DNA from 2 places in the Rouxiella sp. WC2420 genome. Region 2 is predicted to be linked to the other one. Evidence: predicted binding sites of a transcription regulator. Region 2 holds the regulator's gene; the other holds the start of a gene.

Region 1 (15,773 bases), 400 kb from region 2:
CTGTGCTCCTGCAGCCAGTAACAGGCCGATAGTTAAACTTAACGTTTTTACCACGTGTTTCATGCCAGCTCCTTTCAAGAAAATACCCAGAGATTGAGGGGAGTTCGCGTGTAGACAGGGGAATAAGCATCCGTTGCCCAAGCCGCGTTCTTACCGTGCCACATTGCGTAAGTTGTGCGGCAAAATGGGGTGTTGCCACCCCAAAAGATAGTCTAAATTTCAACAGGTTGATTAGAGCGGGCAACCTTTTGCACGCAGCAGACTATTGAAACGCTCTGGATCAGTCGTACCCGAAGCGTTGTGCGCGCGGATTTCCTCTTCGCGCTGGGCATGTTTTTGCACTTTCGGCAGCAGGTGTTCCAGCTCTTCGTAAGGGATAGCTATCACGCCGTCCGCGTCGCCGACAATCAGATCACCCGGATTTACCAGCAGACCTGCGCAAGAGATTGGAATATTAACCTGGCCCGGACCGTCCTTGCTTGGCCCACGCAGCGTATTGCCGCGAGCAAATACGGCAATCCCGCCTTCTGCCCATTCGTTCAAATCGCGAATCGCGCCATCAATCACGAAGCCTGCGATTTTTTTGGTTAAAGCAGAGGTACGCATCAGTCCGCCGATCAGTGCCTGAGTGAGGTCGCCTGAACCGTCCACAACAATAACGTCGCCTGGATTAGCCATCTCAATCGCTTTATGAATCATCAAGTTGTCGCCAGGGCGGACTTTAACGGTAATGGCTGGTCCGCAGAGTACGACTTTGTTGTCAGCATGATAAGGCTGTAATCCCAGCGCGCCCACGCTGCGGCCCATAGTGTCGCCAATGTTTGGTACTGGCAGGCGGCTAAATGCTTCAATAGTGGCTGCATCAGGAACGTTGTCACGTTGACCGATAAAATAGCCAGCTGGCCATTCGCTGCGAGATGTCATTCGTTATTCTCCTTTCTTAAAGAATTTCAGGATTTACGCAGGCACGCGCGTTGATACGCTGCTGTTGCAGGAAATCCAGACACTGTTGAGCGGCCGAACGCGATACGGCATCCAGTGCTTCAGGGGTGGTACCGCCTATGTGCGGAGTCATGACAATATTGCTGAATTGACGGAATGGATGGTCAAGGGGTAACGGCTCTACGGCCACGGTGTCCAGACCGGCAGCGGCGAGTTTTCCGTCAGTCAGAGCTTGCGCAAGTGCAGGTTCATCAATCAGCTCACCGCGAGAGGTATTAATAACGATAGCCCGATCGGGCAGCTGCGCCAGGGTGTCGGCATTCAGCATCTTTTCGGTTGCCTTGTTTACCGGGCAGTGCAGGCTCAGCACGTTACTGTTTTTCAACAGTTCTTGCAGAGAAGCGTACTGCACGGCATCGGTTGAGTCGGTTCCTAATGGAATAGCAGGGTCAAAAAAGGCGGCGCGCATGCCAATGGCTTTGGCAATGTGAGCAACGCGGCGACCAATTTCTCCGTACCCAACCAAGCCTAAGGTTTTGCCAAACAGCTCAATCCCTTCGCTGCTGCGGGTCCAACGTCCTTCGGCAATTTCGTGTTGGAAGAAAGGCAACTGGCGTGCGGCGCTGAGCATCAGGCCTACAGCAAGTTCCGCAACGGACTGAGCATTGGTTGCCGGGGTCGTCAACACTGGAATACCGCGCGCCGTAGCCGCCGCAACATCAATATTGGTGACGCCAACCCCATGTTTGCAGATGATTTTTAGCGAAGGGCAAGACTCGATGGCTTTGGCTGACAAAGTCACGGTACGAGAAATGACGGCATCATAGGCGCGGGTGGACATCAACTGTTCGACTTCCTCAAAATCATTGGCATTTTGCAGGTAATCTAGCTCGCAACCCGCGTCCGCCAAGACTTTGCGCCCAGCTGCACCCAAGGCCGGTGCGGTCATTAAAAATTTATAGGTCATACGCTACTCCAGTGCTATTTTTACCCATATTGGCACTGTTAAAAGATAAATCATAACGCCTGAATTTTATTTATTGATTCCTACGAGGAATGGAATGGAACTGAAATACCTACGCTACTTCCTGGCTATTCAGGATACCGGGCATCTGGGACGTGCCGCTATAACCCTTGGTATTACTCAACCTGCGCTTACAAAATGTATTCAGCGACTGGAGAAAATTTATAAAACCAGACTGATATTAAAGGTGGGGAGAGGGATCCGTTTGACCGAAGCGGGATTGCTACTTTGTGAGCGGGCTCAAAAAATCGTGCAGGATATGGAAGTTACTCAGCGCGACATGAGCGCTTTGGCCGATGGCACTGCGGGTTATATTCGTCTCGGTGCTGCGGCTACGGCTGCAGAGTTTATGTTGCCGCAGTTGGCAAAACGCTTATTGGAGGAAGCCCCGAGCGTGCGCCTGGATGTAAAAGTCGGGATGAACGACCTGCTGCAAAATACTCTGCGCGAGAAGCAGCTGGATATTATTCTGGGTTTTTTACCCGACAAGAGTAATGAATTTATTGCCCGGCCTTTACTCGACGATCCGGTGGTGCTGGTAGCGAGCAAAGATCATCCTTTGGCCGGTATTCACCCGACTTCAGAGCAGCTCGATCAATATAACTGGCTGCTGCCTTCAAGAAAGGTCGCGACCCGACAATGGCTTGAGCAGCGCTTGCAGACCGGTGGTTATCCACCCCCGCGTATTCAAATCGAAGCCAATTCAATTGCGACACTGCATTCAGTGATTGTCGAGACTAACCTGTTAAGCTTTATTTCGCGCCGTGCTCTGCAAGAGATCCAACATGCTATTCCGCTGGTGGAGATCCCAATGCCGCTGTTAGTCATGCCGCGTACCTTTGGTTTACAGTTCCACTCCTGGAGCGAGCTATCACCAGTTGCGCGGCAGTTTGTGCTGATCGCCGAGAAGATCTGGAATTATCACTAATCAGCGCTGTTTATTAAAAGAGTAATTGTTGATTAATTAATCTATCGATACCTGTCTACTCAAAAAATAAACAACCAGCGCTCTGATCTCTGAATATACCTCTTATATACCTTCTCAAAATTCAAGCCAATACGACTTATTGTTCTCTGGGTTTTATGCCAGAGAACAATAGGCGTGATTATCCTGCTATATTTTTACTTAAGTAATTTCGTCCGGTGATAAATAACCAAACTTACTACTAACTATAACCACTAGGCACTTTTTTTAATGATAATGGCGTGATAGAAATGTATATCAAATGTTATCAATTAGTGAGTAATGGTTTTAGTCAGTATATTTTTATCCTGCGAAACTTCTGATTGCAGCCAAATATACTGTCTTCAGAAAGGGCGAAAGGGTAGCTCAAATTAATTATCACCACGGCGAAACAATTATGAATAAATCTTTAGATCTTGCTTATGTTGTTGCGCGTATTCTGGCGGTTGGATTGTTCTTTACGTCAGGCGCAGAAAAGATATTTCAATACTCGGAAAACGTCTCTGTGATGGCACAGAATGGCGTGCCGAGCTTCTTTCTGCCACTGGTTATCTTGCTTGAAGTCGGTGGCAGCATTGCTATCGCTTTCGGCTTTTTGACCCGTTTTACCTCAGTATTTATGGCGGCGTTCTCTATCATTGCCGGTTTTCTTTTTTATCAAGGCTTTACCATGCCGCACCTGATTGTATGGTTAAAAAATGCCTCATGTGCTGCAGGATTCATTTTACTGGTTATCAATGGCCCGGGCCGCTGGAGCATTGACCACATGATTAGCCTGAAGCTGGGTAACAAGAAAACCGCTGGTGTACAGAAGAGCGTGGCCTGACGTTCAGAATTAAATCTGTAACTGCGGTTCCACGTTTATCGTGTCCGCGTAATGTGTCAAATAAAGTGAGATTTATTATGAAGAAAGTAAGTTGTGCATTATTGGTTTCTGGCCTGTTGGTGGGTTTTGCAGCACAGGCGGCGGACGACGGTATTACTCGCGTTCCAGTCATTACCCACGATCAGGCCAACGAATTAGTTAAAAAGGCCGAAGAAACCATTAAATCGCACCACATTGGTGGCGCAGTGGCTATTGTTGATGCTGCTGGTCAATTAATTACCTTCGATCGTTTAGACGGTTCTACACCTGCTAATATTGCATTAGCTCCTGAGAAAGCAAAAACCTCGGCTTATTTCGGACAGCCGACAGAGGCTTATCAAGACAAAGTTGCTAAAGGGAATATGCTTATTTTGGGTAACCCAAAAATTCTGCCTTTCGCAGGAGGGATCCCAATCAAATTAGACGGCCAGGTCGTTGGCGCTATTGGTGTGAGCACGCCTGATGGCAGCGTTGATGCAGAAGCAGCTAAAGCGGCTCTGACAGTACTGAAATAATAAAATAATAATAAGATTTAACTTTAGGCCGACCTGCCTGATATTGGGTCGGCCCGTATTTGGTGAGTAATGTTAACTATTCATAGTTCCAGCTATCAACAATGCTATTCATTAATCAATACGGGAATATAACAGTGAAAAAAATTCTGATGTTAGCGGCCTTATGTTCACTCGGCAGCCTGAGTGCATTTTCAGCCAATGCCACAATCACGCAAACTATTCTTTCAGCAGAAGATGCAGCAAAACTTATTACAGTGGCAACAGAAAAAGCGCAGAGCCTGCATGCCAATGTTTGTATTGCCATAGTTGACCAGGCTGGCCAGCTGATGTCATTCAAGCGTATGGATAACGCACCGGTAGGCTGCATTGATTCCTCAATTTTAAAAGCACGCGCAGGCGCGCTTTATCATACCCCGACTGACAAATATATGGGGCGTGCCAACGGCGCAGAGCCTGCTATTGCTACATTGCCTGGTATGGTGCCATTGGGTGGCGGTAACCCGATTGTGTTTCATGAGGCGGTGATTGGCTCTGTAGGCGTCAGTGGTTCTGCCAATCCGAATGAAATAGAGATTGCCAAGGCAGCCGCCGAAAGCCTGAAGTAAGCGGTAAGTCGGCAGAAAAAAAGCCTCAGGGATGAACTCCACTGAGGCTTTTTTTGATGACGGGATTCGAGTTATCGCACGTTTAGTGGCTGTTCTTCTCGGCCAGTTTGCTTTTACCCATTCCCACAGCCAAAACCAGCAATGCACCCACAATACCGGCAATGGTTGGCAGATGATTAATCGCCGTAATTTGCAGATGAGCTATTGCCGGGTCAGTCACGAACATGCTGCCGGCAATCCAGCCAATTAGCGCGCCACCGAGCATGATAACCACCGGGAAACGGTTGATGATTGCCAACACCAGTTTACTGCCGGCGATAATGATTGGAATGCTGATAACAACGCCGAGTGCAACCAACAGGTAATTTCCCTTACCCGCTGCGGCTACTGCCAATACGTTGTCCAGAGACATCACCACGTCAGCGACCACAATGGTCATCGCGGTTTTCCACAGGCTGGAACCGCCCTTGATATCGCTTTCTTCATCTTCATTGGCAACCAGTTTGATACCGATCCACAGTAGCAATAGCCCGCCGACTAACTTCAGATATGGCAGGTCCAGCAGCTTGACCGCAATGATCAACAAGACCACGCGCGCGACAATCGCCCCAATGGTGCCAATAATAATGGCTTTGTTGCGTTGATGCGGCGGCAATTTCCGGCAGGCCATCGCAATGACTACCGCATTATCACCGCCTAACAGCAGGTCAATTACGATGATTTGTAGCAGGATGACGATGAAGTCCCATTGATCAAATAACCAGGTCATAAAACACTCTATGCAGCGTAAAAAGGGAAAATCCCGGTCAGCAGCGAAACCGCTATCAAAATTAAACTACTGACCAAAGACCATTTAAAGGTGAAGTACTGATTCTCTGAATAATCGAGTTTCAGCATACTGACCACCAAATAAGTTGAAGCAACCAGCGGGCTCAGAATATGAACTGGCTGGCCCATCAACGCGGCTCGCGCCATTTCGATACCACTAATGCCGTGATGTTTTGCGGTATCTGCCAACACGGGCAGCACACCAAAATAGAACACATCGTTTGACACCAGCCAGGTCATCGGAATACTCAGCAAGGCCGTTACAACGGCCATGTATGGCCCTAGCGCGTCAGGGATGACATCCAGCAGCGCGCTACCTACCGCATTGACCATGCCTGTGCCGGTAAACACGCCGGTAAAGACTCCCGCAGCAAAAATTAGGCTGGACACGGCGAGAATCGGTGGCGCGTGTTGTTCCAGCTGTTCTTTTTGGGCTTGCAGGTCCGGGAAGTTAACGATGAGCGCCAGACAGGCGGCAATCATAAACAGATAGCTTAACGGTAACACTTCGACACATAAACCGATAATCAATAAAATGGTCAGTGCCCAGTTAAAATAGAAGGTTTTCGGGCCACGACAACGATGTTGCTCGTCGATTGCGTTCTCGAAATTTAGGTTCAAGTCTGATCCTAAGCGCGCTCGCTCGCGGCGGCCAAAGATATAGGCAAGAACAAAGGTCCATATCGCACTGGCCACCAAGGCAGGTAGCATCGGCACAAACATGGTACCAATATCAACGTGCATTGAAGTGGCCGCACGCGCCGTTGGGCCGCCCCATGGCACCATGTTGCCGAGACCGGATACCTGCAGCAGCAGGCAGCAAACCATCGGCAGAGACAGGCCCAGACGTTTATAAATCGGCAGGAAAGCTGAGAGTACAATGATATAAATAGTTGCCCCATCGCCATCCAGCGCGACAATAAACGCCAGCAGCACTGTGCCGAGAAAGATTTTTACCGGATCGCCTTTAACCGCCTTAATTACCCGTTTAACCAGCGGGTCAAACATGCCTGCTTCGGTCATTACCATAAAATAAAGCATGGCAAAGATAATCATCACCCCATTGGGTGCGACGGTTTTTATCCCATCCATCATAAATTTGCCGATGTGGGCATAGAAACCACCTATCAGCGCGAAAATGGTGGGAATAAGGATCAAGGCGGTCAGGGCTGACAGTCGCTTGGTCATCAAACAAAATATAAAGAAGATGAGCATCAAAACACTCAATATCACCAGCATCGCTTCATTCCTCGGTAGGGTAGAGATAAGTTGTAGGGGGTTGCAACAGTCTGTTAGCTGCTTGTTTCTTTTGGGTTATTTTCAAGGATTATGTCAGTAACAAGAGGTTAATAATGTCATCTGGTTTTATGAATTGATTCCTGTAGGGAATGAGAGGCGCTTAAAATTATGTTGATAAATTAAACTAATAATGTACCAAGAGGTTCGAAATTTGCTGTCGACCTTGATAATAGTGACTTTTAAGAAAATACGAAGCAGTCATTGTGGAGTATTTCAAAGGCAGCTTTAGGGCAAAAGCTTGAGTTGTGCGGGTAAAATGGTGTTTCGAGTTTGTGAGCAAGGACAAATATTTCTATTGGCTTTCTGAAAGAGTTATTGCCAATGAGTATGAAATTAGGCTGTTTCAAGCCTGTTTTCAGTCGCAATCGTCAATTTTTTTGAGCCGAATATCAGCATTGGCCGAGGAGAGTCTCTCCTGGGAATTGAGATTTAGAAAAAGTGATTAAAAAATGGACTTAATGATTTGGCAAACGCGGGTTTGATAGGAAATATAAGCGGTGTTAAAGTAAAAAGATCGGCCAGCAGAGACTTTATCAACGTCCTGTCTGACCGGTATAATTTTTCCCTGGTGTCGGCCAAATCGGCTACCTGACTGAGTCGTCGGGAGTTTTTTCGATTCGCCTAACGAGGTTTATTATATGTTGATCTTCCTAATTTGTAAGTTGTACTTAAGTATGATGCGCACCTGTACTTAAGTGCAGGTTGTCACGCTAAAAGGGAAAGTCTGACTGTAACGGAGCCTGCATGTTTTCTGCATTCAATGAAAATAAGACCATCACGGAAACACTCCGGGATCACATCGATAGAAAATTGTCCTCACTCGGCTGTGTGGAATACGCTTACACGGTCCTCAGCAAGAAAAAACCTTCAGATATGCTTATTATTTCGAGCTATCCTGACGAATGGGTGAATTTATATCGCACCAACAATTTTCAACTGACCGATCCGGTAATATTGACGGCGTTTAAACGCACATCGCCTTTTGCCTGGGATGAAAATATTACCCTAATGTCCGATCTGAAGTTTACCAAGATTTTTTCTCTCTCCAGGAAGTACAACATCGTCAATGGCTTCACCTTTGTGTTGCATGACCATATGAATAATCTGGCGTTGCTGTCGATCATTATTGCCAGCAACCAACAAGAGGAACTAGAAGCCCGGCTCTCTTCCGAGCGGGGAGCCATGCAGATGCTGCTCATCGATATCAATGAGCAGATGTATCACTTGGCTAGCGCTGCTTCATCGGGAAGGCAAAAAAATGCCGATACCAACAAAGCTATTTTCACCCCTCGTGAGAACGAGGTGCTTTATTGGGCCAGCATGGGGAAAACCTATGGCGAGATTGTCGGCATCGTGGGTATTTCCGTGAGCACGGTGAAGTTTCACATGGGTAATATTGTCAGCAAGCTGGGGGTCAGCAACGCCCGCCAGGCAATCCGGCTGGGCGTTGAACTAGAACTCATTACACCGGCAGCGACAGCGGCCAGGTAATCACCGAAGATTCAGCATGGCCAAGGTCGTTAACAAGCCCTGAGGCCATCTGTGACTGATCTTCGGCAGTGGTTGGCAGATATACAAGATAGATTCGCTCCCGCTCGCTGAGGTAAGCCTCTTTAAGCGGCTCTATCTGCCATCCTGAGCGTTTCAGGATAGTCAGCATCGGTCGGCTTACAATAGTATGGATCCCATCGCGGTTGTTTTGTCGTGCCCAGTTAATCATGGCAACAAACAGAATCTGACTAATCGGGAAGCGTTCGCCAAGCAGTTGTCGCGCACGCGTTTTATCGACAAAAAAACGGCTCGATTCCATGCCACCGAGTGGCAGCGGAACAGAATCAAAACATTCACGAAAAGTGTGAGTAATCATGTTGGGTTGATCGAGATCGGTAAAACGCACGCTACAAATCAGCTGGCCTTTACACAGACCCAGAATATAACGAGTGCTGGGGTTATCGAACTCATCGAACTCCATGTCGACGTTGCAAACCACATCCCATCCCAACCGATCGCTAAAGGTTTTTTTTCTTAGTCGATAAAGCTCATTCGAGTGCGTCATCTTCAGCTCTTCATAGCTGACGTCAAACAGTTCAAGCATCCCGTCGAAAGTGTCTTCTTCCAATACTGTTTTATTCATTTTTTATTGAGCCTCAGTTCCCCATAATCGTGGTGTTAATGATTAATATTATACGCAGGCTATGAATGCTCTCCAAGGCCGGTGAAATTCTCACTACACGGTTACCTAGAAAGAACATAGACTTGAACCCTATTTTGCCAGCAAAAAGGCAAAAAAAAGCCCGGCTTCAAGGGCCGGGACTATTTTGTTCGGGCTTCGCGACACTGCCTGAAACTTTAACATCTCTTAAGTTAACTTACCTTAAATCAAGATGCAGCGAATTTATTCCATGCCCAATTCTTTAAGCTTGCGGGTAAGCGTGTTACGTCCCCAGCCTAGCAGTCTTGCAGCTTCTTGCTTGTGACCTTGCGTATGGCGCAGCGCGGTGGTCAGTAGAGTGCGTTCCATTTCTGGCTGTGCTTCTGAAAGAAGGTTTTGATGACCGGAGCGCAGCGCGCGATCGGCCCACTGTGCCAGCAAGGTTGCCCAGCTGTCAGGCAGACTTTGCCCACCGGTCTCCGGCGCGCTGCTTTCAAACAACTCAGAAGGCAAGTCCTGAATCAATACTTCCTGACCGGCCGCCATCACTGTTAACCAGCGACAGGTGTTCTCTAACTGGCGCACGTTGCCCTGCCACGGTAAACGCGTCAGTGCCGTTTCAGTCTCTGGATGAAGATTCTTGGCTTCAACACCCAACTCTTTAGCGGCAACTTGCAGGAAATAACGCGCCAGACGTGGAATATCTTCACGGCGTTCACGCAGCGGTGGCAAATGTACGCGAATTACGTTCAGGCGGTGGAACAAGTCCTCACGGAATTTGCCTTCCTGTACGCGCAGCTCCAGGTTCTGGTGGGTTGCGGCAATGATACGCACGTCCACTTTCACTGGCGCATAGCCGCCTACGCGATAGAACTGACCATCGGCCAAAACGCGCAGCAAACGGGTCTGAACATCCATCGGCATATCGCCGATTTCATCCAGAAATAAGGTGCCGTTATCGGCCTGTTCAAAACGTCCCTGACGGATCTGATTAGCGCCGGTAAAGGCCCCTTTCTCATGACCAAACAGTTCTGACTCGATCAAGTCTTTGGGAATAGCCGCCATGTTCAATGCGATAAACGGCGCTTTGGCTCGTGGACTGTGACGATGCAGGGCGTGAGCAACCAGCTCTTTACCCGTTCCTGATTCGCCGTTGATCAACACACTTATTGATGACCGGGAAAGACGACCAATGATGCGAAACACGTCCTGCATCGCTGGCGCTTCACCGATAATATCCGCCGTTGGGCCACTGGCAGGCTGGCTCCGCGCCGGCTGCTGTTGTTCCTGATAATGGCTGATAGCACGTTCAACCAGGGCAACCGCTTCGTCGATATCAAAAGGTTTCGGCAAATAATCAAATGCGCCCTGTTGGTATGCGCTGACCGCCGCGTCCAAATCAGAATGCGCGGTCATGATAATCACCGGCAACATCGGATGACGTTGTTTGATTTGTTTTAACAGCGCCAACCCATCCATTCCGGGCATGCGAATATCTGATAACAAAACGTCAGGGGTTTGAGTCGCAATGGCTTCCAGCACTTCATTGCCGCTGTCGAACGTGGTGCAGTTTAAACCCGCCCCAGTGAGCGCGCGTTCAAGAACCCAGCGGATGGAGCTATCGTCATCGACGATCCAGACTATCCCTCGTTGCATAAGAACCTCACTGGCGAATAGGCAGGAAAACCGAGAATTCGGTGTGTCCTGGCCAACTGTTAAATTCAACTTTACCCGAATGCTGGTCAATCAAACTGCGCGCGATGGACAGGCCCAGACCTGTTCCCCCTTCGCGGCCACTGACCATAGGGTAAAAAAGTGTATCCTGCAGATGCGCAGGTACGCCGGGACCGTCATCTTCAATATCAATGCGAGCCACCAGGCGATAACGCACACCGTGCAAGGTAATCTGGAAAGCGGTACGCGTTCTTAGCGTAATTGTGCCGCCTTCTTCTCCCAATGCCTGCAAGGCATTCCGGGTAATGTTGAGCAGAATCTGCTCTATTTGATCCGGGTCGTGGGCCAGTTCCGGCAAGCTTGGATCGTAATCACGAACCAGTTGGACGTTGTCAGGTTTTTCCATCGACACCAGTTGGCAAACACGCTCGGCAACCTGATGGATGCTTTGTGTGATGTGCTGACTCGGGCGCTGCGGGCCTAACAGGCGGTCCACCAGATTACGTAATCTGTCGGCCTGCTCGATAATGACCTTGGTATATTCCAGCAGGGCAGGATCGGGAAGCGCTTTTGACAGCAGCTGCGCCGCGCCGCGTAAACCGCCCAGCGGATTTTTAATTTCATGTGCCAGTCCGCGGATCAGATCCCTTGCGGCAACCTGCTGCGCGTGCTGAAGCTGTTCCTGACTCAAGCGACGCTGGTTATCCATCGGCGCCAGTTCAATCAAGATAAAACCTTCCGGCAAAGACTGTGCGGTCAGCGACATAATATGCGCACGACCGTCGACCACCAGGGTGACTTCGCTGTCGGTAAACCCTTGCCCAGCCTCGATACTTTCACGCATAAGCTCGATATTGAGCGAAAAGTAGCCCACTAGATCGGGCAGTGGTGTCCCGAAAAGCTTGCGTGAACTCTGCGCTAATAATTGCTGAGCCGCCGGATTGGCGTAATGCACGGCCAATTCGTCGTCCAACAGCAGAACGCTGTTGATAAGAGAATTGAGGATCTGCCCAGCATCGGGCAGCTTGCCAGTTGCCATACAGCAGTCTCCCGCACCTGATTGGTGCATTTAAACCGCTACCCGCCAAACAGTCGGGTCAGAGGTGTCAAACAGGAAAGTAGCGTGGAGAAAAAAGCCCATCCGGAGATGGGCTAGAAATTTCCACGGCAACAAAAATATCTCGATATTTTTTGTTCTGCGCCGTCGTTGCCAGCAAAGGGCGGCGGCGCAGAGTAAAGCTCGGCTCAGGGAGCGAACCCATCCACTCCCGTTGCGCTACAACGTTAAATTAAACGCTGTAGTACAGTTCGAACTCTACTGGGTGTGGCGTCATGCGAATACGATCGTTTTCTTCAACACGCAGTGCGATGTAAGCATCGATAGCGTCGTTGGTGAATACGCCACCACGAGTCAGGAACTCACGGTCTGCATCCAGACAGTTCAATGCTTCTTCCAGAGAGCCTGCAACCTGTGGGATCTCTGCCGCTTCTTCTGGTGGCAGGTGGTACAGGTCTTTGTCCATCGCATCGCCAGGATGGATTTTGTTGATGATGCCGTCGAGGCCAGCCATCAGCAGTGCAGCAAACGCCAGGTATGGGTTAGCCGCTGGATCAGGGAAGCGAGCTTCGATACGCATGGCTTTAGGGCTGGAAACGTGTGGAATACGGATAGAAGCAGAACGGTTACGCGCTGAGTAAGCCAGCATAACAGGGGCTTCGTAGCCTGGGACCAGACGTTTGTAGGAGTTGGTAGTCGGGTTGGCGTACGCGTTGATTGCTTTTGCGTGCTTGATGATACCACCGATGTAGTACAGCGCAGTTTCAGACAGGCCGCCGTATTTGTCGCCAGAGAACAGGTTATTACCGTCTTTGGACAGAGACATGTGGCAGTGCATGCCTGAACCGTTATCGCCAAACATTGGTTTTGGCATAAAGGTCGCAGTTTTGCCAAATGCGTGAGCCACGTTGTGAACCACGTATTTGTAGATTTGGATTTCGTCAGCTTTTTTGGTCAGGGTGTTGAAGCGGGTTGCCACTTCGTTCTGGCCAGCGGTAGCAACTTCATGGTGGTGAGCTTCAACAACCAGGCCCATTTCTTCCATGGTCAGACACATGGTAGAACGCAGATCCTGAGCTGAGTCGACAGGAGGAACCGGGAAGTAACCGCCTTTAACTGCTGGACGGTGGCCTTTGTTGCCGCCTTCGTATTTGGTGCTTGAGTTCCATGCGCCTTCGATATCGTCGATAGCAACATGAGAACCAGAGATGCTGCTGCCGAAGCGAACGTCATCAAACAGGAAGAACTCTGGCTCAGGTCCGAACAGAACGGTGTCCGCGATGCCTGAAGATTTCAGGAAGTCTTCAGCACGTTTTGCAGTTGAACGCGGGTCACGGTCATAACCTTGCAGCGTGTTTGGTTCAACGATGTCGCAACGGATGATCAAGGTTGATTCTTCAAAGAACGGGTCAAGAACCGCAGTGCTTGGATCTGGCATCAGAACCATGTCTGAGTCGTTGATAGTTTTCCAGCCGCCGATAGATGAACCATCGAACATTTTACCATCTTCGAAGAAATCAGGGCTTACCTGATGAGATGGAATGGTTACGTGCTGTTCTTTACCCTTGGTGTCAGTGAAGCGAAGGTCAATGAATTTGACTTCATTTTCCTTGATAATCGCAAAAACGTGTTCAGCGGACATACTAGTTCTCCCGAATTTCTCATTATGTCATCGTCGTGTAACGAAACGAATAAACAAACATTGTTGAAAATGGCGTGTGGCTTAAACAGCTTTTCTAATTGCTCTGATAAGTCTCTTTTCACCCTTGGTTAACGGTTGCGAAATCTGTGCCAACTTTGATAAAGAGGTGTGAAAGCCATTCTATGCGGGTTGCATGGATAGTTAGTATGCACCATAACGGGATTTATGCACCATTTTGGTTCATCGTCACGCCAGTAGTGACCCAAATTGGTGCGCCATTTTGGGTCAGAGAGACTTTTGCACCGTGAAAGGGATCGTTAATTAACCAGACAGAACTTGTTTCGAAGAGAATCTTGTGAACTTGTTTAGAACCTAGCCTAATACGTGTACAATAGCGCGCTATTTCTATATTTCTAAATGCCTGAGGCAAAGCTGTGATCGAAAATTTGCGTAACATCGCCATTATTGCCCACGTTGACCATGGTAAAACTACCCTGGTTGATAAACTGCTGCAGCAATCCGGAACTTTCGGAGAGCGTGTAGAAGCCACCGAGCGCGTAATGGACTCCAACGATTTGGAGAAAGAGCGTGGGATTACCATCCTCGCAAAAAACACCGCCATTAATTGGAAAGACTATCGCATCAACATCGTTGATACCCCAGGACACGCCGACTTCGGCGGTGAGGTAGAGCGTGTGATGTCAATGGTTGACTCGGTGCTGCTGGTTGTGGATGCAATGGATGGCCCTATGCCGCAAACCCGCTTCGTGACCAAGAAAGCATTTGCTAACGGTCTGAAGCCGATCGTGGTAATCAACAAGGTCGACCGCCCTGGCGCGCGTCCTGACTGGGTTGTAGACCAGGTATTCGACCTGTTCGTAAACCTTGATGCTACCGATGAGCAACTTGATTTCCCTATCATCTATGCTTCTGCACTGATGGGTATCGCGGGTACCGACCATAACGATATGGCCGAAGACATGACTCCGCTGTACCAGGCAATCGTTGACCACGTATCTGCTCCACAGGTTGACAGCAATGGCCCACTGCAGATGCAAATCTCCCAGCTGGACTATAACAACTACGTTGGCGTTATCGGCATCGGCCGTATCAAACGCGGTGTAGCTAAAGTTAACCAGCAAGTCACTATCATTGATAGCGAAGGCAAAACTCGCAACGGTAAAGTCGGTAAAGTTCTGACCCACATGGGTCTTGAGCGTATCGAAGCTGCTACCGCCGAAGCGGGCGATATCATCGCAATCACCGGTCTGGGCGAACTGAACATCTCCGACACCATCTGTGATCCACAGAATGTCGAAGCGCTGCCAGCTCTGAGCGTTGATGAACCAACCGTTACCATGTACTTCAACGTAAACACCTCTCCGTTCTGTGGTAAAGAAGGTAAGTATGTGACTTCACGTCAGATCCTTGACCGTCTGAACAAAGAGCTGGTGCACAACGTTGCACTGCGTGTTGAAGAAACCGAAGACTCCGACGCATTCCGCGTTTCAGGCCGTGGTGAACTTCACCTGTCGGTTCTGATCGAAAACATGCGTCGTGAAGGTTTCGAGCTGGCTGTTTCTCGTCCTAAAGTTATCAACCGTAAAATCGATGGCCGCATGCAAGAGCCGTTCGAAAACGTGACTTTGGATATCGAAGAGCAACACCAGGGTTCAGTCATGCAAGCCATGGGTGAGCGTAAAGGCGACGTTAAGGACATGATCCCTGACGGCAAAGGCCGTATTCGTCTCGATTACCTGATCCCGGCTCGTGGCCTGATCGGTTTCCGTACCGAATTCATGACCATGACTTCTGGTACCGGTCTGCTGTACTCAACATTCAGCCACTATGACGACGTTCGTCAGGGTGACATCGGCCAGCGTCAGAACGGCGTGCTTATCTCTAACGGCCAGGGTAAAGCAGTTGCATTTGCTCTGTTCGGTCTGCAAGATCGCGGTAAACTGTTCCTGGGTCACGGTGCGGAAGTGTATGAAGGCCAGGTTATCGGTATTCACTCACGTTCCAACGACCTGACTGTTAACTGCCTGACTGGTAAGAAATTGACCAACATGCGTGCTTCAGGTACTGACGAAGCAACAACTTTGGTTCCTGCTATCAAAATGTCTCTGGAACAAGCCATCGAGTTCCTGGATGATGACGAATTGGTAGAAGTTACTCCTCTGTCTGTGCGTATCCGTAAACGCCA
Region 2 (15,773 bases):
CTGCGGTAATGGTGATGGGCGATGCTCTTGCCGTCGCACTGCTTGAAGCGCGCGGTTTTACCGCCGAGGATTTTGCCCTGTCCCATCCGGGCGGCGCACTGGGTCGCAAACTTCTTTTACGAGTCAGCGATATCATGCATACCGGCAGTGAAATCCCGCAGGTTAGCCGCGATGCCTCACTGCGTGATGCCCTGCTCGAAATCACCCGTAAAAATCTTGGTATGACGGTGATCACCGACGATTTAATGAAAATCGAAGGCATATTCACCGATGGTGATTTGCGCCGTATCTTTGATATGGGTGTTAACGTCAATGAAGCAAAAATTACCGACGTGATGACCCCTGGCGGCATTCGCGTTCGCCCGGTGCTGCTGGCAGTCGATGCCCTGAATCTGATGCAGGAAAAGAACATTACCTGCGTCATGGTGGCCGATGGCGACCGTCTGCTGGGTGTGGTACATATGCATGACATGCTGCGTGCCGGTGTTGTTTAATTTAGAAAATTTGAACCTGGCCTGTAACGTAAGGAACTGCCCGAATGAGTAATAGCGCAGCCAATGTGGATACCTGTTATGGTCCCGTTAGCGCAGAAGTGCTGGAGCGAGCCAAAGCTGTCCGCTTGCTGATTTGTGACGTTGATGGCGTAATGTCTGACGGCCTGATTTTCATGGGAAATAATGGCGAAGAATTGAAAAGCTTCAACGTGCGCGATGGCTATGGGATCCGTTGCCTGCTGACTTCAGATATTGAAGTGGCAATCATTACTGGGCGCAAGGCCAAATTATTGGAAGATCGTGCTAAAACGCTGGGCATCCGCCATCTTTATCAAGGACAGTCTGATAAGCTTTTGGCCTTCCGCGAACTGTTAGATACACTATCGCTGCAACCTGAGCAGGTTGCCTATATTGGTGATGACTTGATCGACTGGCCGGTGATGGAGAAAGTCGGTCTCTCCGTTGCTGTTAACGATGCCCACCCGATCCTGCTACCCAAAGCTGATTATATTACTCGCATCGCAGGTGGACGCGGTGCAGTTCGTGAACTGTGCGATTTGATTTTAATGGCACAGGGCAAGCTGGAGGACGCCAAAGGGCTGTCGATATGAGCAAAACAAGACTTTGGATGACTCTGTTGCTGGGCCTGCTGGTTTTGGTGCTGATTGGCTGGACGATATCGGATAACGATAATAAAGCGCCTGCACCTCCGCTGAATACACAGGATCCAACTTATCAGAGCCAGCACAGCGTAACAGTGGTGTACGATCCGACCGGCAAACTGAATTACAGACTGGTGTCCGAGCAAGTTAAATATTATACGACCGATCTCGTGTCATGGTTCACCAACCCGGTTGTGACGACGTATGATCCAGACACCAGCGTCGCGACCTGGACTATCCGTTCCGATCGCGCAAAATTGACCAACGATAAAATGTTGTATCTTTATGGTCACGTGCAAATTGATAGTCTGACGCCAACAACGTCACAGCTGCAAAGAATAAAAACAGACAATGCCCAGGTTAACCTGGTCACACAGGACGTAGCGTCAGACGACGAAGTCTACATTTACGGTACAGGTTTCACCTCTAACGGCATGCGAATGCGTGGAAATTTGAGGAATAAAACCGCACAGTTGATCGAGAAGGTAAATACTAATTATGAAATTCCAAGCAAAAAATAAAATCCGTAACCTGTTGATTACCACCTCGCTGTTAGCGGTAAGCATCCCGGCGCTGGCGTTGAAAACCGACACGCAGCAGCCAATGACGGTCACTTCTGACAATCAGGCTGTGGATATCAATACCAATACCGTGACCCTTACGGGCAACGTTGTGGTCAAACAGGGTAGTATTCTGGTTCATGCCGATCGCGCGACCATTGTTCGCCCTGGCGGTCAATCTGGCAAAGAAATCGTCGAAGGCTTCGGTAACCCGGTGACTTTCTACCAGATGCAGGACAACGGCAAGCCGATTCAAGGGCACTCCCTGAAAGTCCGCTATGAAGTTGACAAAGATCTGATTACGCTGACAGGCAAAGCTTATTTGCAACAGCTGGACAGCAACGTTACAGGCGACCGCATTACCTATCTGGTGCAGCAGCAGCAGATGCAGGCATTTAGCGACAAGGGCAACCGTGTAACCACCGTGCTGATACCTTCTCAGCTTCAGGAAAAAACCCCAGCTCCTGGCGCACCGGCTGCAGCACCGAAAAAGAGTAAATACTAACTTATGGCAACATTAATTGCAGAAAACCTGGCTAAAGCCTATAAAGGCCGCAAAGTTGTTGAAGACGTGAGTCTGTCAGTCAAGTCAGGCGAAATCGTCGGCTTGCTGGGGCCAAACGGCGCAGGTAAAACCACCACCTTTTATATGGTGGTCGGTATCGTTCAACGCGATGCAGGGCGGATTGTGGTTGATGACGAAGATATCAGTCTGCTTCCACTCCATACTCGTGCCCGTCGCGGGATTGGCTATCTGCCACAGGAAGCCTCAATTTTCCGTCGTCTGAGCGTGTTCAAAAACCTGATGGCGGTGCTGGAGATTCGTGAGGATCTCAACAAAGAACAGCGCGTTGCTCGTGCCAATGAGCTGATGGAAGAGTTTCATATTTCCCATCTGCGCGACAGCCTTGGGCAATCACTGTCAGGCGGTGAACGTCGTCGTGTAGAAATCGCTCGTGCATTGGCCGCCAACCCGAAATTTATCCTGCTGGATGAACCATTTGCGGGTGTTGACCCAATTTCAGTTATCGATATCAAAAAAATAATTGAACACCTGCGTGACAGCGGGCTTGGTGTGTTGATTACCGACCACAACGTCCGTGAAACGCTCGATGTGTGCGAGCGTGCTTATATTGTAAGCCAGGGGCATCTTATTGCTCACGGCACCCCTGCAGAAATCCTGCAGGATGAGCAAGTTAAACGCGTTTATCTGGGCGAAGCGTTCCGTCTTTAATCATCTAAGTTATCGGCGAATTTTTAAAAACGGAAAGAATCCAAGATATGAAGCAAGGTTTGCAACTCAGGCTCAGCCAACAATTGGCAATGACACCGCAGCTACAGCAGGCAATTCGCCTGTTGCAGCTGTCCACGCTTGAACTCCAGCAAGAGATACAATTGGCGCTGGAAAGCAATCCGCTGTTGGAACAATCCGATCTGCACGATGAAATAGACTCAGTAGAAGCCCCTGAAAACGAAGCGCTTGATACCCGCGAAGCCCTCGAGCAGAAAGACATGCCCGAGGAACTTCCACTCGACGCCACCTGGGACGAAATCTACACCGCAGGTACGCCTTCGGGCACCGGCAATGATTACAGCGACGACGAGCTGCCGGTCTATCAGGGTGAAACTACTCAGACTCTGCAAGACTATCTGATGTGGCAGGTCGAACTGACACCCTTCACCGATACCGATCGCGCTATTGCAACCTCGATTGTTGACGCTGTCGATGACACCGGCTATCTCACCATATCTTTGGACGACATCCTCGAAAGTATTGGCGATGAAGAAGTCAGCATGGATGAGGTAGAGGCGGTGCTCAAGCGCGTACAGCGTTTTGACCCGGTCGGCGTAGCGGCGAAAGATTTGCGTGATTGCTTGCTGATTCAGCTATCGCAGTATGTTTCTGAAACCGTGTTTTTGACCGAAGCACGCCTGATTGTCAGCGAACATCTCGATCTGCTGGCAAATCACGATTTTCGTGCGCTGATGCGTTCAACACGTTTAAAAGAAGATACACTTAAAGGTGCCATGCAGCTGATCCAGTCTCTGGACCCAAGGCCTGGACAGTCGATCAACACCGGTGAATCCGAATATGTCATTCCAGACGTGCTGGTACGTAAAGTAGGCAAAATCTGGACGGTAGAATTAAACTCAGACAGCATTCCACGCCTGAAGATCAATCAACAGTACGCCGCGATGGGTAATTCAGTGCGTAACGATAGCGACGGACAATTTATTCGCAGTAACCTGCAAGAAGCCAAGTGGTTGATTAAAAGTCTTGAAAGTCGCAATGACACATTATTGAAAGTGACACGTTGTATTGTTGAGCAGCAGCAGGCATTCTTTGATCTCGGTGAAGAGTTTATGAAACCCATGGTGCTGGCAGATATCGCCAGTGCCGTGGATATGCACGAATCGACAATCTCCCGTGTGACTACGCAAAAGTTCCTGCACAGTCCGCGAGGCATTTTCGAATTAAAATATTTCTTCTCCAGTCATGTAAGTACGGATAGCGGTGGTGAAGCATCTTCCACGGCAATCCGCGCACTGGTGAGAAAATTAATCGCGGCGGAAAACCCCGTCAAACCTCTGAGCGACAGCAAGTTAGCCACTATGCTATCGGATCAAGGCATTATGGTGGCACGACGCACTGTAGCGAAATACCGAGAGTCTTTGTCAATCCCGCCATCAAACCAGCGTAAACAGTTGGTTTGACCTCAACAGAGAAGGAAGACATCATGCAACTCAATATTACCGGGCATCACGTAGAAATTACCGAACCTCTGCGAGAGTTTGTGAACGCAAAGTTTGCGAAACTAGAGCAGTATTTTGACCGTATTAACCAGGTCTACGTAATATTGAGCGTTGAGAGAGTGCAAAAAGTGGCGGAAGCTACGTTGCACGTGAACGGGGGTGAGTTGCATGCAACCTCGGAACATCAGGATATGTATGCCGCTATCGATGGACTGGTAGACAAACTGGCCCGACAGCTTAATAAGCATAAAGACAAACTGAAACAGCACTGATCCTTAACTTTATATCGGTTCGCTATTTTTATCTTTGGTACTTGAAATTGCTACTAAAACAGGTGCAACTTCAAGTTAAGAGGGTAAAGTGCGAGCCGATAAATCTTTGGGATCAGTCTAAGTGAAAATGAGATGATTAACGATACAGCACTGCAGTTGACCTCGGTATTAAATGCCGAATGCACCAAGAGCAATGTTCACTGCGCCAGTAAAAAACGCGCACTGGAAATCATTAGCGAACTGGCAGCCAAACAGCTGAACCTCTCGCCACAGGTGATTTTCGATGCCATTCTGACCCGTGAACGCATGGGCAGTACCGGGATTGGTGCTGGGATCGCGATCCCTCATGGAAAACTCGAAGAAGACACGTTGCGAGCCGTTGGCGTATTCATCCAACTCGAACAGCCGATTGCTTTCGACGCAGTGGATAATCAGCCGGTGGACCTGCTTTTTGCCTTGTTGGTTCCTGCAGATCAATGTAAAACCCATTTACATACTCTGTCTCTGGTCGCCAAAAAGCTGGCTGATAAAGCAGTGTGTCGACGTCTGCGCGGGGCACAAAGCGACGAAGAGTTATTCCAGATTATTACCGAAGACGAGTAGCACCCCTATAACTTGAAAGACAAAAGTATTTTTGGGAGAGAATATAATGGTGCTGATGATTGTCAGCGGCCGTTCTGGTTCCGGGAAGTCCGTTGCCCTCCGTGCGCTGGAAGATATGGGCTTTTATTGCGTTGATAATTTGCCGGTCGTTTTACTGCCTCAGCTCGCCAGAGAGTTGGCCGAACGTAATACTTCAGCCGCAGTAAGTATCGACGTGCGCAATATGCCAGAGACGCCTGAAGTTTACGAACATGCCATGACTCAGCTTCCGGACAGCTTCTCGCCACAGCTGCTGTTTTTGGATGCCGATCGCAACACGCTGATCCGTCGCTATAGCGATACTCGGCGTTTGCACCCTCTTTCCAGCAAGAATCTGTCTCTTGAAAGCGCGATTGATCAAGAAGCCGAGCTGCTTGAGCCATTGCGTTCAAGCGCTGACCTGATTATCGATACTTCCGAGATGTCAGTGCATGAACTGGCTGAAATGCTGCGCACCCGTTTGTTGGGCAAACGCGAGCGTGAATTGACGATGGTGTTTGAATCCTTTGGTTTCAAACACGGCCTTCCTATCGATGCAGATTACGTGTTCGACGTTCGTTTCCTGCCAAATCCACATTGGGACCCGAAGTTGCGCCCGATGACCGGCCTGGACAAACCCGTTGCCGCCTTCCTCGATCGCCATACTGAAGTTCATAATTTTATCTATCAAACGCGCAGCTATCTCGAGCAATGGCTACCGATGCTGGAAACCAATAACCGTAGCTATCTAACGGTAGCAATCGGTTGTACGGGGGGTAAGCATCGGTCGGTTTACGTGGCCGAGCAGCTCGCGGACTATTTTCGTTCCCGTGGCAAGAACGTACAGTCCCGCCACCGCACGCTTGAAAAGCGCAAATCGTGACAGTTTCTCTTTATAACGGTAAAAGTTATGTCGATAAAACAAAAGGTTGAGATTAAAAACAGGCTGGGAATGCACGCAAGACCGGCCATGAAGCTGTTCGAGCTGGTACAAAGTTTTGAATCGGAAGTGATGCTGCGTAACGACGCGGGTATTGAGGCCGAAGCAAGCAGCGTTATTGCATTGCTGATGCTCGATTCCCCTAAAGGTCAAGAAATTGAAATCGAAGCCACCGGTCCCGATGAAGCAGAAGCGCTGGAGGCTGTCATCAACCTGATTAATTCAGGGTTTGATGAAGACTAAGCCTTTTGACAGGGCCGCAGACGCCGCCCTGTTTGAGAAAAATCCTTTTAAATCCGGCTCAAACAATCTATCGCAATCTCCTTGAAGCTATCGAAGCTCTTGCTGGTTAACAGGCGGCTCATCGATCTCTCGCGCACGAAAGTGACAAACAGATCATAAATCGCCATTGCCTCTTCATAATCGGCCTTGCTTATCGCCAGCAGGAAGATGACATGCGCCGTTTCGCCATCCCCCCATTTGATGCCTTGGGGTGAGAGCACGGTAATTACCACCGTTTTTTTGGCCAACAGTCCTAACGAGTGCGGCAGCGCGATCCCTTCACCCAGCATGGTCGAAACAATCTCTTCGCGTTCAACCACCGAAGGGTGAAACTCCTCATCAACATACCCCTCTTCCTCAAGCTGGCTGCACACTTTGCGAAACAACTGCGCCTGAGTCATAGGTTCATCAAGGCGCATAAAGTGGCGCTGGTCGAAAAATTTTTCCAGCATATATGGCCGCGTACGGTCCACTAGCACCAGTTTCCCCAATTGCTCCATCTGGAACTCAGTCGGGAATGGAGAAAGGACCACCACCGGCTTATTACGCTCGGCAACGCGCGCATTTGCGATGATAAAATCTTCGTCGATATGCTGAAGCTTTTCGTACTCTCGCAGCGAAATAACGCGAGTAATAACAATTTGTGGGAATTTTCGGCTAATCTGAGCCTGGATCATCCGAATGGTGGAATTACCGGTGTCGCACACCAGCATCGCCTGCGGATGGCGCTGATAGCCGATATTGTAATGCCGCTCAAGTCCGACACCGATATGCAGCACCAGGAAGCCAATTTCATTTTCGCTCAGACTATAAGGGGTATATTTTCCCCAGCTTGAAACCGCAGCCAGCGTAACGTCGTAAGCCATCGGATAATGCTGTTTGATGTTATTCAGCAGCGGATTAGGAATATTGATCTGGTATTTAACCCGAGTGATCATCGCTTTGATGTGAGTCAGCAAATCTGATCGAAGCTGCTTATCACCTTGCAGATCATAGTTATAGTGAGCATTGATATACGACAAGATATAATCGACCAGCGACTCCTCGTCGTCAGCGTTAATATCAGTGGGTAGAATACTTTGTACCCTTCTGGCGGCAATATTCACCCGCAAATAAGCCTCTTCGGCAGCAGGAATTTCTTTACCGACCATTCTTTTCAGCTCAGCGGCTAGCATAACCGAGATATTCTTCACGCCCGGCTCTTGCTCTTCCGCATCGAAATCAGTCAGCGGATACCCACCGGCAATGCGCTTCACCGCCACTGCGCAATACAGAATCAGATACTTTTCGCCTTCGTCGGTCAGTTGAATCGATGACTGCAGCAGTAGCTGATGCATAAAATCGGTCAGTGGCTGGAGTGCCTCGGGTTCGAGGCTTTCAGCCTTGAGGAACGGGCTGATTTGATCATCGCTGTTAAGCTGAAACAGCAAATCGGTAAGGCAGGCGCGGATAGCCAGCTCGGAGCCAAACAGCTTCATGCCGTAACGCGGTTTGGCCTCGATATTCAAATGGTAACGCGCCAGATGCTCACGGACATCGGGCATGTCATTTTGCAGGGTTCCCCGGCTGACAAACCATTCGTCGGCCAGATCTTCCAGTTTTAAGGAAAAGGAGGAGGTGAGAAAGCGGATAAGCAACCGGTTTACCCGCTCGGCAGCACTGCGCGGCGTCGGGTTATCAGGCCGCGCGGGCTGCTGCAGCATGGAAAACAGCGCAGCATCGTCCACTTTCAGCTGGTAGCCGCTGCCGCGATTATGCACAAAGCACGCGCCGTATTGCTGCATGATTTCGTTCAACGCGGTGACATCGGCGCGCACCGTGCGCGTCGAAACAGCCAGGCGTTTCGCCAGCTCATCCTGAGGCAGCGTTTCCGACTGCAAGGCATCAAACAATACGGCTAATCGTTGATAGGGAAATCTCACCATAAACCTTCTGTTATCAAGGCACCATGACCATCTGCGACGGACTGCCAACCGCAGTATAATCGTCGACAAAAATTAATTTTCCAGTACTGCTCTCAACTTTGAATCGAGTGATGTTATCGCTGCGCTGATTCATGGCATAAACGTATTTGCCGTCGGCGGATAACGTCAGCGTGCGCGGATAATCGCCTCGCGTCCAGAACTCATCGGCCCAGTGCATGTCACCGCTGCCGGTGACGTTAATTTGCGCAATGCTGTTGTGCAGGCGATTAGCGACATACAAATGCTTGCCGTCTTTACTGAGTACTATCCCGGCTGCAAAGTTGGTCCCTTTGAAATTGGGCGGTAGCGTGGAAAGACTGTGCAGCTGGGTGAGCGTGCCTTTGCTCTTGTCGAATCGATAACTGGTCAGAATCGAGGCTTCTTCATTGACCAAAAATACAATATTTCCGTTGGGATGGAACACAAAGTGGCGTGGACCTGCTCCCGCAGATGAGGCATTGATAAACGGCGGATCGTTTGCCACCAGCTGACCATCTGCCGGATTAAGCTTCCACTGATAAATTCTGTCCAAACCAAGATCGGTTGAGAAAACAAACTTGCTGCCAGGAGCGGTGGCAATCATGTGGGCATGGGGACCATTATGATCGCTGATGGCAAAGCTGCCCTCGGCTGCCGCAGCGGGTTTTCCCGCGCCCGCAGGACCAGAATCCTGATGCACCGAACTGGCATCACTCAGCTTGCCGCTGCTGTCAATGGGGAAGGCCGCCACGACACCGCTGATATAGTTCGCGACCAGCAGATGATCCCCTGACGGAGTCAGTGAAAGATATACCGGACCCGCACCCTGGGAATCGACCTGATTAATCAGGCTCAGGCTGCCATCTTCGAGATTAATATGATAGGCGGCGACTGAACCGTGCTTACCGCCGTTGTAATTGTCGACTTCACTGCCGACATACAGAGTTTTGCCCTGATGCCCCACCACCATCTGCGACTGGTTCGGCAGTTGGCTGACCAAGGTCTTGTCGCTCAGCGCCCCAGATTTGGCATCAACTTTAAAGCGATAAACGCCTTCGCCGTTCGGGTTGTAAGTGCCTACATAGGCATAATGAGATGTCTCGGGAGTCATTGCCTTCTCTGCTGCATACAGCGGGGTGGCAGAAGCTGCCAGCAACGCTGAGGTTAAACCTGAAATACGTAGCCAGTTTCTCATAGTTCCTCTTATGCTTTTAATGGAAAGAACAACCGCTTACAACCCGAAAAATCCGATCAGGCCAAAAGCCTTTTCACACTCGCCAGCAAGGTTCTGACATCTTCAGGGCGGGTGTTGCCGCTGGCACTGTCGATAATCGAGCTATAAATATGTGGAATGATTTTGCTGACTCCGGCCTCAAGAGCGATTTCCATAATCGCTTCGAAATTTTCCAAATCGATACCGCCGGTCGGTTCCAGCCAGAAATCCTGCTCCGCGCAGGCGCGGGCAACACAGGCAAACTCTTCACGAGTTTTCAGGCCGCCCATCGGGAAATATTTCACCGAGCTGCCACCCATGTCTTTCAGCAGTGCGATTGCCGTGTCGACAGGTACAATGCCGTCGCTGGCGGTCGAACTCAGTGGGCCAGTGGAAATTTTTACTAGACCCACTTTGCCGGTCGGGGAAATCAGTCCATTGACCACGCTGTCGTTTTGGCCCAGCAACGCGCGGCTGGTGCCGACGCCGGTAAATACCTGATTTACGTGCTGTGGTTGAACCTGCCGAGAAATTTGACTGACCATTAGAGACTGACGCGGATCGCCCGCCCCCAGTCCAACGGAAAGCGCGTTTTCAATTAGCGCGGCATACTCTTTCATGTCTGCTACGGCACTCTCGACGTCGGCGTAATTCTTTGACAGCACGCCAACCAGCACGTGACCTTCAGCCGCCTGATAAATTTCACGGGCATTATCTTTCGAACCGGCGAGCACGTTGAGGCAAACGCGATCGCGATAAAAATTCGGGGTCAGCTTCATGGTTTCTCTCCACTAAACAAGGCTTTAAAACACTCGGCTACGGTAACCAGTTGCGACGGCGTTACACTACGGACATCGACGTCAATCTTTCCTTCATTGGCGCGATAGCCACGGAAATAAATCGCAATTTCGCCCGTCTTCATCGCATCGACAATGGCCTTGGTTTTCCACCCTAGCCGCGCTTCGTCAAAGGTGATTTCTGTACGCGCAATATCACGCCCGGCGCTGTCCCACACTACTTTGGCCGAAACTCCGTCCAAATCGTTAAGGCTGTTGATAAACGGCGTCATTTTATCGACCATTTCCCGGCCGGTAGTTTTTGGCTGGCTGATGTAACTTTCGATCGCCTGAGTTAGCCCAAGAATGCCCTCTTTGCCGACCTTCATGGCACGGCCAATCCCGTTGGATTGCAGCTTCACCCATTCAACGTACTGCTTTTTGCCCAACACCAATCCACTGGTCGGGCCTTCCAATGCTTTTGCACCGCTGTAAATCACCAGGTCTGCGCCCATCTGGTAGTAGCAGGTCAGATCTTCTTCTGCCGCTGCATCAACGATCAGCGGGAGTTGGTGTTCGCGAGCCACTTCAGCGGCTTCTGCCACCGACAGAATGCTTTTCTGTACCGAGTGATGGGATTTGATATACAAGATGGCTGCGGTACGCGCTGTGATGGACGCAGCCAGCTGTGCAGCAGAACATTCGTTGGCATAACCGGCCTCGATCACTTTACCGCCACCCATGCTGACCATGGTCGCAACCGGCGCGCCGTAGTTAACATTGTGACCTTTAGGCAGTACGATTTCATTGGCCACGGTCAGTGGTGCGGCATGCAGATTTTCCAGTAACCAGGCATCGTCTTTAATAATGATGGCCGCCACGGATTGCGCGATGCCCGCCGAGGCACAGGAAACCACAACCGCGTTTTCAACGTTCAACAGTTTGGCAATGTAGGCACCGGTCTTATTGACCAGATCTTTCATTTCGAAAAAATGATTCAGACCATAATTTACGACTTCAGCCACGTCCGCACGCGGAGTGGACACGCCGAGAATCGTCATGCGGCCAGAGGCATTAATCACTTGTTTTAAATCATACTTTTCATAGATTGAAGACATTTTTTGACTTCCCTTCATCCGTTAATATCGGCTCACCGGCGACAACCGCCGCCAGTGGCACCAGAATGCGGTCGCCCTTGACCGACTGACCTTCTGAATCGACAAATATCTGCGGTGCATGCTCAACGGCAAACAGTGTCAGATCGGCATCACCGCCCACTTCAAGGCGACCTTTATTGGGCAGGCGCAGCGCTTGCGCGGCATGGCTGGTAACACAATCAATAACTTGCGCCAGCGTGAGGCCAACGCTAAAGAATTTTGACATCACCGTCGCAAGACTATGCACCGGGCCGTTGATCCGATTGCGGCAGTAAATATCCGAGCTGATGGTGTGCGGAATGATGCCCTGCTTGATCGCCACTTCGGCAACCGCAAAACTGAAGCTCGCTGAACCATGCCCGACGTCCAACCTTACGCCACGTTCGAGTGCGCGTTTAATCGCGTCGCGCAGCTGTCCTTCCGGGGTCAGAATGCGATTAGGCTTACCGTTAAAGCAGTGGGTGATAATGTCGCCTGATGCCAGCAGGTCGGCGATCTCATCCAAATTGGGTGGGTTGTTACCAATGTGTACCATCAACGGCAGCTGATTGTTTTCCTTCTGAATTTCTTTGGCGCGCACCAGAGGTTGAATACCATTTTTGCCCACGACGCTGCTGCTCATCCGCGCTTTGAGGCCAATGATAAAACCAGGATTGTTGGCAATCGCCTGACGGACACCCACCTTGTCTATCTGTGTCATGTCGGCCAGTTCGTTTTGCGTGACAATACCGGTGCGGGCAATGTTCAAAAAGGCGTAGACGTTAGTTTTGGCATCGCGAGTAATACGATAGAAATCATCGACATCGTTCGCACCAGTGCTACCGGCATCGATAACCGTGGTCACACCGCTGGCGACTCCGATCAAATCAGGCTCATCGTGATAAATCGGCGATTTTGGATAGCAATGCACATGGGAATCGATCCACCCTGCGCTGACCCAACATTTGCCCTCTAAATCGAGGATTCTCCTGGCGCTTTCTGTGGTAGCAAGTTGGCCAATTGCCGCCAGCTTGCCGTCCAGAATCGCAATATCAATCAGGCTGCCGTCTGTTTTTTTGGCTTGTCTGACAATCAAATCATACATACGGCATTTCTCCTTGAAACCTGTGCATTTTTAGACCATTACAGTGAAATCGGGAAGATGGCCCCAAGGATCATTGCACCGAGGATCGCGCCGCCAGTCAGTGGTTTCTTCCAGAGATAGAACACCAGCGCACCCAGCAGTGATCCCAAACCGATCGGTATCGAGGCCGAAATTGCAGACAGGATAATCAGTGGCCCGAGAAAACGCCCCGTGGTGTTGCCTGCGCCCATCATCACGTCAGCGCCGTAAGTCGAGTTACCCTGATTGATGGTGAACTTACGTGCCAAAATAATGATGTAACCCACGGCCAGTCCGAGGACTAAACCCGTTACCAGTGAAGCCGCGAAGTTGGTCACCGGGAACAGGATCCCCGAGCCGAGCAGCAGCGCGGGAACGCCGAGGCCGATGCCGGTTTGAATGGCGCCGCCGATGTCCAGAATCCCCACCAGCGAGCCTTCAATGATGCGCGCAAACAGGAAGCTGGCACCGAAAGCGGCTACCGCGCCATACACGCCGGTGTCCATGCCCGAACGCAACATTGACACAAACGCCACTTCGTTGAAGGCACCGATGCCGTACAGGTAATACATGTGTGTACCGGCAAATACCCCGGCGGAAAGTAGCCCGACAAAGATCGGGAATGACCACTCGGCGTACCAGAAACCGGTTTTGGCTTGTTCTTCCATTGTCATGAACCCCTTATTTGCCGCTGAGTGAGTTGTGAATGCCGTTCAGCCAGGTCGGCACGTTGAGCATGAAGGACTGCAATAGTTTGACGTCGAAGCCACGGAAGAAGCCGCTAAGCACGAACAGCGCGATAATTGCGCCCATCATGACTTTAGTGACGTGGTTCCAGCCGCCCTCTTCTACGCCTTTGCCGATCAGGATCCCCAGTACCAGACCCGGCACAGCATTGCCCATGATCAACTGAGCCAGCCCACCAAAAATGGTGCCCCAGAAGCCGGAGCGACGGCCTGCATCGATAGCCGCGAGCCAGAAAATTACCGGCATTACGGTGTTAACCAGCAGGTTGGCCGCAGGCACCAGCACCTTGATGGCGGTAACCTGCAATGCAGGCGGTACGGCAGAGGCCGTGGTGTTCAGGAAAGCCACCACGATCATGCCGATGATGCCACCCGCGATCGCCATTTTGCGCGGATCGTGCAGGGTTTCGGCCACGTTGCGATTTTTCATCATCAACACGGCCGCGGCCCAGTTTGGAATAATCCGGTGGTCGACATCCTGCGTGAAGGAACCGGCCGCCACTGAGGACGCCCAGGCGTTGAAGAAGAAGCCCAGTCCGAAAGAGAAGTGTGAGGCAGGATCGCCTTCACAGGAGTTGAGTTCCCCAAGCGTACGAAAAGCCCCCATTCCTTGCACGGTCGGAGCATGGAACATACGTGCAGCACCTGCACCTACGCCAACCCCTACCAGTCCGCCGATAATAAGCGACTTAAATAAGATAATTAGAAACATCAGGTTATCCTTGTGATTATATTGACTCGTGCGGGCAAGGTTGCATTCTTTGCAGAGGCAGCATTAAACCTGTCGAGCCTTTATTTCTTGGTGAATATGACCTGCTCAGTATTAATTACTGTCATGTTGACGGTAATATCTAACGCCACGTGATAACTCTTCCTTTCTCTTGGCAGAAAAAAGAATAAAAACTTTTCGTGAGTGATCTTCTCTTCTGCTGTAATGACTTTGACGTCCTGCGGCTCAATGCGCAGCAAAATATTATCAGTAGATTTAAGAACGGTTCGTTGTACCTGACTCAACGCCGACGAAAAAGCCGCAGCCTTGGTTTCGCCTTTGCCCTCAACTCTTACCGTCGTGGTTAATTGTTGCTTCATTACGATTGGCCATTTTTCTTAATGTAAGTTTCAACTAATCTCTGACCCAGCTCTTCTTTATCCATAAAGCCAAAACCCAATACGGTGCAGCCTTCGTTAATTGCCGTCACGCCTTCATCCACTGAACGCATGCCGTGTTTTGCTTTATATTTATATTTATTTTGTGCCGTGATAGCACCCGCGCCGCCGCTGCCGCAGAAAGAGATACCAAAGCTGGCTCCTTCCGCGTTCATCACGTCGCCCAATTTCATATCAGCTGCAACGCCAGGAATAACAATGGCTTTCCCGCCCGCGGCTTCCACACCTGCAGCAACTTTCTGGCCTTTACCTAAGCGATCTCCAATTACTACGATGACTTGTCCCATTATTTGAATCTCCAGATAAGTTGTTTATTAATTTGTAAGGTTAAAAATAAAAGTCGATCAGTGATTATTGTCTTTCGCCACTTCAAAATGTACCGAGAGTAAATACGCTTCCTCGATCGGTAAATTCCCTAGCCAATTGACCACCTCTTCGGCCATCTTCATTGACTCTGGCGAAATTTCATCAAAAAGTTCCTTTTCAACCTCGGGTAAAGGTTCGCCGGTAATTGAGCGTAACACCATCGCTTTTACATGAGAGGTCAACATTTGCTGCTGAACGTCATTAGTAAATATATTCTCGGCATTCAACATTCGTTGAATATCTGCTAATAACTGCTCGGTTCTTTCTGGCGCATCTTTTAATTCAAGTGCATTATTCATAACAATCTGCTCTGCCCCTTTTACAGATGCGATCCTATTTTTACTGACAAAATGCGTGCTCTAAAATGATGTTATGGCAATAACCTTTCATCTGTTCTTACCCTACTCGCAGGGACAAGACCTGTGTAGACTGTTTTTTTCCAGTTCAAACTGGAAATAGCGGGCATCAAGTAGATCTATTTCTCAAAAATAGAATACCTGAGTTAGATGAGCTGGCTGGATCGGATTTGGCAGTGTAAATGACTGGAAAATACTGGATGGGAGACGCTGGCCTCCCACCCTAAATCATTTCGTAGGTTATTTGAATTTCTTATGGTTTTCGTTGCGAATAGCTTTAAGACCATCGGCCTCTTTCTTGGCATCGGCCATCTTACCGGCATTGGCCAGCTCAGACGCCTTGTCAATGTGGCTAATCAGAT

The links. Region 2 encodes sigma-54, which starts transcription at its own class of promoters, with help from an activator protein. Its sites were predicted from a motif close to GTTGGCACANNTTTCGCTNT; they were not measured.
Region 1: a site for sigma-54 is predicted at 13,702-13,721, ahead of glnA (glutamate--ammonia ligase). Genes of this name have one in related genera too.

What each region holds. Positions count from the first base shown of each region.
Region 1 is NZ_CP165628.1:5,193,083-5,208,855, reverse strand. Features, by position in the region: gene AB3G37_RS23975 (L-dopachrome tautomerase-related protein) at 1-63, opposite strand, end outside; gene AB3G37_RS23970 (RraA family protein) at 232-924, opposite strand; gene AB3G37_RS23965 (hydroxyacid dehydrogenase) at 941-1,909, opposite strand; gene AB3G37_RS23960 (LysR family transcriptional regulator) at 2,004-2,894, shown strand; gene AB3G37_RS23955 (DoxX family protein) at 3,328-3,756, shown strand; gene AB3G37_RS23950 (heme-binding protein) at 3,834-4,310, shown strand; gene AB3G37_RS23945 (heme-binding protein) at 4,445-4,915, shown strand; gene AB3G37_RS23940 (TerC family protein) at 4,998-5,684, opposite strand; gene AB3G37_RS23935 (CitMHS family transporter) at 5,693-6,982, opposite strand; gene AB3G37_RS23930 (LuxR family transcriptional regulator) at 7,787-8,533, shown strand; gene AB3G37_RS23925 (acyl-homoserine-lactone synthase) at 8,505-9,137, opposite strand; gene glnG (nitrogen regulation protein NR(I)) at 9,438-10,850, opposite strand; gene glnL (nitrogen regulation protein NR(II)) at 10,858-11,907, opposite strand; gene glnA (glutamate--ammonia ligase) at 12,158-13,567, opposite strand; gene typA (ribosome-dependent GTPase TypA) at 14,002-15,773, shown strand, end outside.
Region 2 is NZ_CP165628.1:4,794,298-4,810,070, forward strand. Features, by position in the region: gene kdsD (arabinose-5-phosphate isomerase KdsD) at 1-494, shown strand, start outside; gene kdsC (3-deoxy-manno-octulosonate-8-phosphatase KdsC) at 539-1,105, shown strand; gene lptC (LPS export ABC transporter periplasmic protein LptC) at 1,102-1,677, shown strand; gene lptA (lipopolysaccharide ABC transporter substrate-binding protein LptA) at 1,655-2,221, shown strand; gene lptB (LPS export ABC transporter ATP-binding protein) at 2,225-2,950, shown strand; gene rpoN (RNA polymerase factor sigma-54) at 2,998-4,431, shown strand; gene hpf (ribosome hibernation promoting factor) at 4,455-4,742, shown strand; gene ptsN (PTS IIA-like nitrogen regulatory protein PtsN) at 4,875-5,345, shown strand; gene rapZ (RNase adapter RapZ) at 5,392-6,246, shown strand; gene npr (PTS phosphocarrier protein NPr) at 6,274-6,546, shown strand; gene AB3G37_RS22100 (transcription antiterminator) at 6,594-8,510, opposite strand; gene AB3G37_RS22105 (lactonase family protein) at 8,524-9,723, opposite strand; gene AB3G37_RS22110 (KDGP aldolase family protein) at 9,780-10,520, opposite strand; gene AB3G37_RS22115 (DgaE family pyridoxal phosphate-dependent ammonia lyase) at 10,517-11,635, opposite strand; gene AB3G37_RS22120 (amidohydrolase/deacetylase family metallohydrolase) at 11,619-12,758, opposite strand; gene AB3G37_RS22125 (DUF4310 family protein) at 12,797-13,444, opposite strand; gene AB3G37_RS22130 (DUF4311 domain-containing protein) at 13,458-14,234, opposite strand; gene AB3G37_RS22135 (DUF4312 family protein) at 14,315-14,611, opposite strand; gene AB3G37_RS22140 (SFCGS family glycine-rich protein) at 14,611-14,976, opposite strand; gene AB3G37_RS22145 (PRD domain-containing protein) at 15,034-15,354, opposite strand; gene cybC (cytochrome b562) at 15,652-15,773, opposite strand, start outside.